2 regions of the Martinezella sp. CNPSo 3890 genome follow, and region 2 is predicted to be linked to the other one. Evidence: predicted binding sites of a transcription regulator. Region 2 holds the regulator's gene; the other holds the start of a gene.
What was found. The regulator PhoB, encoded in region 2, activates phosphate uptake and scavenging genes when phosphate is short. The targets are predictions, from matches to a motif close to TGTCATNNANCTGTCAT.
Positions count from the first base shown of each region.

Region 1 (4,442 bases), on a different contig from region 2:
TTCGTAAGGGATCTGGCTCAGAAGGTGGGCGATGCAGTTGAGGCGCGCCTTCTTCTTGTCGACGGCGTGGACGACCCACCACGGCGCTTCCGGAATATGGGTGCGCTCCAGCATCTCTTCCTTGGCCTTGGTATATTCCTCCCAATGCACGCGGCTCTGCAGGTCCATCGGCGACAGTTTCCACTGCTTCAGCGGATCCTGGATGCGCATGTTGAAGCGGAATTCCTGCTCTTCATCGGTGATCGAGAACCAGTATTTGATGAGGATGATGCCGGAGCGAACCAGCATGCGCTCGAAATCCGGCACGGAGCGGAAGAACTCCTCCAATTCCTCCGGCGAGCAGAAGCCCATGACGCGTTCGACGCCGGCGCGGTTATACCAGCTGCGGTCGAACAGCACCATTTCGCCCGCGGTCGGCAGGTGCGCTGTATAGCGCTGGAAGTACCATTGATGCCGTTCGCGCTCGGTCGGTGCCGGCAATGCGACGACGCGGCAGACGCGCGGATTGAGGCGCTGCGTGACGCGCTTGATGGCGCCGCCCTTGCCCGCGGAATCGCGCCCTTCAAACAGCACGACGACCTTCAGCTTCTTGTATTGGACCCAGTCCTGCAGGCGCACGAGCTCGTGCTGAAGCCGGAAAAGTTCGCGGAAATAGACGCGGCGGTCGAGCGTCGCCTCACCTTCGCTGATAAGGCCTTCTGCGACCAGTTCGTCCAGCCGGTCCTCTTCGAGCTGCATCTCCAGCTCTTCGTCGAAGCTGTCGACGATCTCATCCTTGATACGGCTGAGCGGGTCCTGGGTTTCGTCGGTCATTGTGCGCCTCCTGCTCTGTTTTCATGTTGATGCTGCAGCCCTGGGCTGCTGAGAGCCGGCACGGTGCTCAAGCATGTGCCGGCTATGGCTTCCGTGTTATTCGGCGGTCCAGCCGCCATCGACGGAAAGCGTCGTGCCGGTAATCTGCTTGGCGGCGTCACTGCACAGGAACACCGCGATAGCGGCTACTTCGTCGACGGTTACGAACTCCTTCGTCGGCTGGGCGGCCAGCAGCACGTCATGCTTGACCTGCTCTTCCGTCATGTTGCGCGCCTTCATGGTCTCGGGGATCTGCTTTTCGACGAGCGGCGTCCAGACATAGCCGGGCGCTATGGAGTTGACGGTCACGCCGTTCTGAGCGGCTTCGAGGGCGATGGTCTTGGTGAGACCGGTAATGCCGTGCTTGGCCGAAACATAGGCCGATTTGAAAGGCGAGGCGACCAGCGCATGTGCCGAGGACGTATTGATGATGCGGCCCCATTTGCGCGCCTTCATGCCGGGAATGGCGGCCTTGATGGCGTAGAAGGCAGCAAGCAGATTGATGCGGATAATCGCCTCCCATTTGTCGTCGGGAAACTCCTCGATCGGGGCGACGAACTGGATGCCGGCATTGTTGACTAGGACGTCGAGGCTGCCGAAGGCTTCTTCGGCTTCACGCACCATCGATGTCACTTCCTCGCCATTCATCATGTTGGCGCCGGAATAGCGGCACTTCACGCCGAAATCGGCTTCGATCGCCGCGCGCTCCTTTTCGATCGCATCGGCGTCCCCGAGGCCGTTGATCGTGATGTTCGCGCCCTCGGCGGCAAAGGCGCGGGCGATCGCAAGCCCGATACCGCTCGTCGAACCGGTGACCAGCGCATTCTTCGAAGTCAACGAACCCATGATGCAACTCCTGCAATCTCTATGACATGGTTGGGTAGAGGGAAATGCTCAAGATGAGCGCACACTGCCAGCCTGATATGTCGCTTTGATAACAGCGCGGTTTTGCCTCGCGGCGCTGCCAATCATTGGCTGACACTTCACTGTCATGCAACCGTGCAAGTTTTCGCTCTGGCGCCCGGCGATTTCCTCCAACGACGGACAATACGATGAAGGTCGAAGACATTCTGAAGCATGCCTATGCGATGCCGCTGACCAATCCTTCCTATCCTCCAGGGCCTTATCGGTTCTTCGATCGCGAATATATCATCATCACCTATCGCACCACGCGCGAGGCGCTTGAAGCGGTCGTGCCGGCGCCGCTCGAAATCGACGAACCGCTGGTGAAATACGAATTCATCCGCATGCCCGATTCCACTGGCTTTGGTGATTACACCGAGACCGGACAGGTCATCCCCGTGACCTATCGCGGACAAAAGGGTGGCTATGTCCACTCCATGTATCTCGATGACGATGCGCCGATCACCGGCGGCCGCGAAATCTGGGGCTTTCCGAAGAAGCTTGCCAATCCGAAGATCGTCAACGAAGGCGAAGTCATCGTCGGCACGCTGCATTACGGCAGCGTTCTCTGCGCCACGGGCACGATGGGTTACAAACACAAGCCGATCGACCAGGGACCGCTTCTAGCAGCTCTCTCGGAACCGAATTTCCTGATCAAGATCGTGCCGCATGTCGATGCCACGCCGCGTATCTGCGAGCTCGTGCGCTACTATCTGACCGATATCACCATCAAGGAAGCCTGGACTTCGCCGGCTGCCCTCGATCTTCGGCCGCATGTCATGGCCGACGTCGCGCGACTGCCCGTGCTGGAAGTGGTTTCGGCGGTTCATTTTACCGCCGATCTGACGCTCGGGCTAGGCGAAGTCGTTCACGACTATCTCGCCGAGCGCAGGTAGCCGAAAGCCTTATTGTTAGACCATACTGGAGACGGATCGTGCTCGAACGAAATATCAAGGCGGTAGCGCCGACCATCCCGGAAATAGCCGCGCAATATGATCGCGTTGCCCTGGTCTTCCAGGGTGGCGGTGCGCTCGGCGCCTATCAGGCCGGCGTCTATCAGGCGCTTGCCGAAGCGGGATGCGAACCGACCTGGCTCTCGGGCGTCTCCATCGGCGCAGTCAATGCCGCGATCATCGCCGGCAACGAGCCGGGCCGGCGGTTGCAGCGTCTGGAGCAGTTCTGGCAGATCATCTCCGGCCGCAAGATCTGGGCCTATACGCCGGAAGGCGATTTCTTCCGCGATATCCGTAATCGCACCAGTTCCTGGATGACGATGACCATGGGCCAGCCCGGCTTCTTCAAGCCGCGCTTTCCCAACCCATGGTTCGAGCTGCCGGGAGCCGAGGGGGCAACCAGCTTCTACGATTCCGCGGAGTTGAAGAAGACGCTGGAAATGCTGATCGACTTCGACGTGTTGAACGATGGCAAGAAGCGCTTCAGCGTCGGCGCGGTGAATGTCCGCACCGGTAATTTCGTCTATTTCGACACCGACAAAGTGCGCATCGGCCCCGAGCATATCATGGCGAGCGGCGCCCTGCCGCCGGCCTTGCCGTCCATCCGGATCGAAGGCGAATATTACTGGGACGGCGGCATCGTTTCGAATACGCCGCTGCAATATCTGCTCGATCAGGAAGAGGACCGCAGCTCGCTCGTCTTCCAGGTGGATCTTTTCAGCGCCCGCGGCGTCCTGCCGCGCAGCATGCCGGACGTGCTCTCGCGCCACAAGGACATCATGTATTCGAGCCGCACGCGGCAGAACACCGACAATTTCAAACGCATCCACGGGCTGAAGATGAAGCTCCTGAGCGCCCTAAAGCGCGTCCCGAAGGATCAGCTGACCGCGGAAGAGGAAGAGCTAATTGCCGATTATTCCGATGCCGGCGTCGTCAATATCGTGCACCTGATCTATCAGCACAAGAACTACGAAGGTCACGCCAAGGACTATGAGTTCTCCGGCACGTCGATGCGCGAGCATTGGGACATGGGCCTTGAAGATACCAAGCGCACGCTGCGCCATACCGACTGGCTGCTGCCACCCTTCAGCGATGATGCCGTCGCCATTCACGATCTTCACAGGGAAGATCCGGCCTGAGCCAATGGTGTTCTCGGCTCGACTCTGGTGATATCGGGCAGGAGCGAGCTGCGCTTAGCTTCAGCCGTAATTCATGCTTCCAGCAAAATGCCTGTCTTTTTGCAGGACTGGCGTCAGCTTTGCTTGAGCCGATGTCGATGGGCCGCCTGCTTGGAGCGATTGCCGCACATCGCCATGCTGCACCAGCGTCTGCGGCGCCCGCGCGTATGGTCAACGAACATCAGGGTGCATGCATGGCCTTCGCAGGCCTTCACATCGGAAAAATCTTCCGTGCAGACGAAACGTCCCAGCGCTTCACCGATCGGTAATAGCAGCGATTCCGGTGAGCGCCATTTCCGCATCGGCTGAAGGCAGAGTTCGCGATCTTCGCCCGGCTTTCTTGTGACAATCCGGCTAAAACCTTCATCGCGTTCCAGCAGACGGTTCAGCGGTTCCAGATCGTTCAAGGCCTCTGATGCCAGCGGCTTTCCCCTATGGGAGTTTACGAAAGTTCTGAACCACTCACGCAGGCTTCTTGCCTGGTCGGCGACTTTGTCGAGTTCGCCCGGCAGCGCCTGCTTGCGCATGGCGACAAGCGTTTCCCGCGGCACTAGGC
Region 1 is NZ_JBXSOR010000004.1:390,713-395,154, reverse strand. Features, by position in the region: gene ppk2 (polyphosphate kinase 2) at 1-813, opposite strand, end outside; gene AC13RC_RS14540 (3-hydroxybutyrate dehydrogenase) at 910-1,698, opposite strand; gene AC13RC_RS14535 (acetoacetate decarboxylase) at 1,905-2,651, shown strand; gene AC13RC_RS14530 (patatin-like phospholipase family protein) at 2,690-3,847, shown strand; gene AC13RC_RS14525 (CGNR zinc finger domain-containing protein) at 3,961-4,442, opposite strand, start outside.
Region 1: AC13RC_RS14535 (acetoacetate decarboxylase) is a predicted target of PhoB. The motif match lies at 1,829-1,845, and genes of this name have one in related genera.

Region 2 (4,442 bases):
CGCTGCCGGTGCAGATCTACATGTGGGCGAGCGAAGCCGAGCGTGCCTTTGTCGAAAGGACGTCTGGTGCCATCATCGTGCTCCTCTTCTTCCTCGTCGCGATGAACATCGGCGCCATCTTGCTGCGCCGTCGTTTCGAGCGGCGCTGGTAAAGGAGGGCGCACGAAATGAACATGATGACGGAAGCTGCCAGCGAAAGAGCCTTGGCCAAGAAGATGACCACGATCCCCTACAAGATGATCGGCCAGGACGTTTCTGTGTTCTACGGCGACAAGCGAGCGCTCTTCGACGTCAATCTGAAGATCCGCGCCAATACGGTGACGGCTCTGATCGGCCCATCCGGCTGCGGCAAGTCCACCTTCCTGCGCTGCCTCAACCGCATGAACGATACCATCGAGACCTGCCGCGTCACCGGCAAGATCACGCTCGACGATCAGGATGTCTACGACGACAGCATCGATGTCGTGGAATTGCGCGCCCGCGTCGGCATGGTCTTCCAGAAGCCCAACCCGTTTCCGAAGTCGATCTACGAGAACGTCGCCTACGGCCCGCGCATCCATGGCCTGCATCGCTCAAAGGCCGATCTCGAGCATATCGTCGAAACCAGTCTGCAGAAGGCCGGTCTATGGGGTGAGGTGAAGGATCGGCTCCATGACGCCGGCACGAGCCTGTCGGGCGGCCAGCAGCAGCGCCTCTGCATCGCGCGCGCCGTCGCGGTCAGCCCCGAGGTGATCCTGATGGACGAGCCGTGCTCGGCGCTCGATCCGATCGCAACCGCCAAGGTCGAGGATCTCATCCACGAGCTTCGGGAGAATTTCACCATCGTCATCGTGACGCATTCCATGCAGCAGGCCGCCCGCGTCTCGCAGCGTACCGCAATGTTCCATCTCGGCCACCTGGTCGAGGAGAACGACACCGATAAGATGTTCACCAATCCCGACGATTTCCGCACGCAGGATTACATCATGGGCCGTTTTGGTTGATGATGGCAGGCGCGCGGCTCCTTTCACACAGTTCACTTGAGGATAGAAAAATGGTCTCCACTCACATTCTCTCTGCCTATGACGAAGACCTGAAGTTTCTGACGCGCCGCATTGCCGAAATGGGCGGCCTGGCCGAGCAGATGGTTAGCGACAGCGTACGCGCTCTCGTCAACAGCGACGCGGCCCTGGCCCAGAAGGTCATCTCCGACGACGTCGTTCTCGACCATGCCGAGCGCGAAGTTGGTGACAAGGCGATCGTCACCATCGCTCGTCGTCAGCCGATGGCAGCGGACCTGCGCGAAATCATGGGCTCGATCCGCATCGCCTCCGATCTGGAGCGCGTCGGTGATCTCGGCAAGAATACCGCAAAGCGCGTCATCGCCGTTCAGGGCACGGGCGTGCCGCGTCGTCTCGCTCGTGGCATCGAACACCTCTCCGAACTGGCACTGAGCCAGCTCAAGGAAGTTCTTGATGTCTACGCCACCCGCTCGCCGGACAAGGCCGTGTCGATCCGCGAACGCGACGAGGAAATCGACGCCATGTACACCTCGCTCTTCCGCGAGATGCTGACCTACATGATGGAAGATCCGCGCAACATCACCACCTGCACGCATCTTCTCTTCTGCGCCAAGAACATCGAGCGCATCGGCGACCATGCCACCAACATCGCCGAGACGATCTATTACATGGCGACCGGTGCTCAGCCGGAAGGCGAGCGCCCGAAGGACGATACCGCCAACACCGTCGGCGCAGTGACGGAATAATCTGGAAGCGAAGAAAGGAGACCATAGGCGCATGGTTCCGAGAGTTGCTGTTGTAGAAGACGAGGAAGCGCTTAGCGTTCTGCTGCGCTACAATCTTGAGGCCGAAGGCTTCGAGGTCGACACCATCCTCAGAGGCGATGAGGCCGAGCTGCGTCTCCAGGAGCGCATCCCCGATCTCCTGATCCTCGACTGGATGCTCCCCGGCGTGTCCGGCATCGAGCTCTGCCGCCGGCTGCGTATGCGGCCGGAGACGGAGCGCCTGCCGATCATCATGCTGACGGCCCGCGGCGAGGAAAGCGAGCGCGTGCGCGGACTTTCGACCGGCGCGGACGATTACGTCGTCAAGCCGTTCTCGACGCCGGAGCTGATGGCCCGCGTCAAGGCGATGCTGCGGCGCGCCCGCCCGGAGGTTCTCTCCACGGTGCTGCGTTGCGGCGATATCGAGCTGGACCGCGAAACCCATCGCGTCCACCGCAAGAGCCGCGAAGTCCGGCTGGGGCCGACAGAATTCCGCCTGCTGGAGTTCCTGATGTCTTCGCCAGGCCGCGTCTTCTCGCGTTCGCAGCTGCTCGATGGCGTATGGGGGCACGATATCTACGTCGATGAACGCACTGTCGACGTCCATGTCGGCCGTCTGCGCAAGGCGCTCAATTTCTCCAATATGCAGGATGTCATCCGCACCGTTCGCGGCGCGGGCTATTCCATGGAAGCCTGAGCGGCTTGCCGCTCGGGTGTTACTAAATAGCGGCGGAAATAGAAAAACGGGCCTCGAGGGGCCCGTTTCTCTTTGTCTTGCGGTAACTTTCAGCCGTTGTTGCGGCGGCGGTCATGCACTGGCTGGTAGGCCATGCGCTGATGATAGGTGCAGTAGGGCGACGAATCCGGGCTGTCATTGCCGCAGAAGTGGAAGTCGTCCTTCAGCGGGTCCCCGACCGGCCATTTGCAGGTGCGTTCCGTCAGCTCCGTCAGGCCGAGGCGGCGGGAGATCGGAACGACGACGTTCGATGCCGGGCGATACTGAATTTCATTGACGGAATCGATCTCGATCTCTTCCTTCAGCATGGTTGCGCCCTGCTGGCGGGCGACCACGGTGCGGGTAGCGACGCGCGAGCCGTAGGTCGTTGCGCGAGGAGCCGCGGCACTGCGCTTTGGCGTGCGCGTCGCGGTTGCCGTGCCGCCGGCCTTCGCTCGGCCAGGAAGGTTCAGGCGGTGCACCTTGCCGATAACGGCATTACGGCTCACGCCACCGAGCTGCGCAGCGATCTGGCTGGCGCTCAACCCTTCGGACCATAGCTTTTTCAGCTTCTCGACGCGTTCGTCTGTCCAATTCATGCCCTGTCTCCGCTGTCGCGTTTCCGATGGCAGAATCCCTCACCATTGCCTCGCATGGGAACGAGGCGCGAAACGCTCTAAAATTGTGGTGACTAGTTCCGCCGCATGCAGTCTAGCAATTGCTTTTTAACCTAGTGTGAGGCTGACTCCGTGACAAGAGTCGCGGGAATCTTGAGGAATCGATTTCGAGGTTTTCCCCAACTTGCTGTCCGGGCGTGGCATTTCTGCCATAGGCGCCGCCCAACCCATCTCTTTTGCCGGCAAGCGCTTTCTCGCAACTGCTAAAACGCCAGTTTTGTTGACATCGCGGTGCAAAACATCAATAGTGCCCAGGCCGCCGCAAGGCGGCATTTTTGATTTTTTCGGACCCGTTTCATCAAATCGAAGCGATCGGTCCTTAAAGTTGTGATCAGGAGATATGGCCATGGCCGAGACCACGCCGCTTTATGACACCTATATGCGCGCTCCGTTACGGTTCGAGCGAGGCGAGGGCGTCTGGCTGGTCACCGAAAATGGCGAGCGCTACCTCGATTTCGCAGCCGGCGTCGCGGTCAACTCGCTCGGTCACGCCCATCCTCATCTCGTCGCCGAATTGAAGGCCCAGGCCGACAAGGTCTGGCACCTGTCGAACCTCTACGAGGTGCCAGGTCAGGAGAAGCTGTCGAAGCGGCTGACGGAAGCGACCTTCGCCGACAAGGTATTCTTCACCAATTCGGGCGCCGAGGCGCTGGAATGCGCCATCAAGACGGCGCGGCGCTATCAATTCGCCAAGGGGCATCCCGAAAAGTTCCACATCATCACCTTCGAGGGCGCCTTCCACGGCCGCACCATCGCGACCATCGCCGCAGGCGGCCAGGAGAAGTATATCGAGGGCTTCGGACCCAAGGCACCGGGTTTCGATCAGGTACAATTCGGCGATCTCGATGCCGTGCGCGCCGCCATCACGGATGCGACGGCCGGAATCCTGATCGAGCCGGTCCAGGGCGAGGGCGGCATCCGTCCGGCCACCAACGAATTCCTGCGCGGGCTGCGTGAGATCTGCGACGAACATGGCCTGCTGCTGATCCTCGACGAAGTACAGTGTGGCGTCGGCCGCACTGGCAAGCTCTTCGCCTATGAATGGGCCGGCATCAAGCCTGATATCATGGCTGTCGCCAAGGGCATCGGCGGCGGTTTCCCGCTCGGTGCATGCCTTGCGACGGCAGAAGCCGCCTCAGGCATGAAGGCGGGCACGCACGGCTCGACCTATGGCGGCAATCCGCTTGCTATGGCGGTCGGAAATGCCGTTCTCGATATCGTGCTTGCCGAAGGCTTCCTGCAGCATGTGCGCGATGTCTCGCTGGTCTTCCGCCAGGGGCTCGCC
Region 2 is NZ_JBXSOR010000001.1:24,626-29,067, forward strand. Features, by position in the region: gene pstA (phosphate ABC transporter permease PstA) at 1-152, shown strand, start outside; gene pstB (phosphate ABC transporter ATP-binding protein PstB) at 168-983, shown strand; gene phoU (phosphate signaling complex protein PhoU) at 1,034-1,747, shown strand; gene phoB (phosphate regulon transcriptional regulator PhoB) at 1,779-2,462, shown strand; gene AC13RC_RS00150 (GcrA family cell cycle regulator) at 2,552-3,079, opposite strand; gene AC13RC_RS00155 (aspartate aminotransferase family protein) at 3,504-4,442, shown strand, end outside.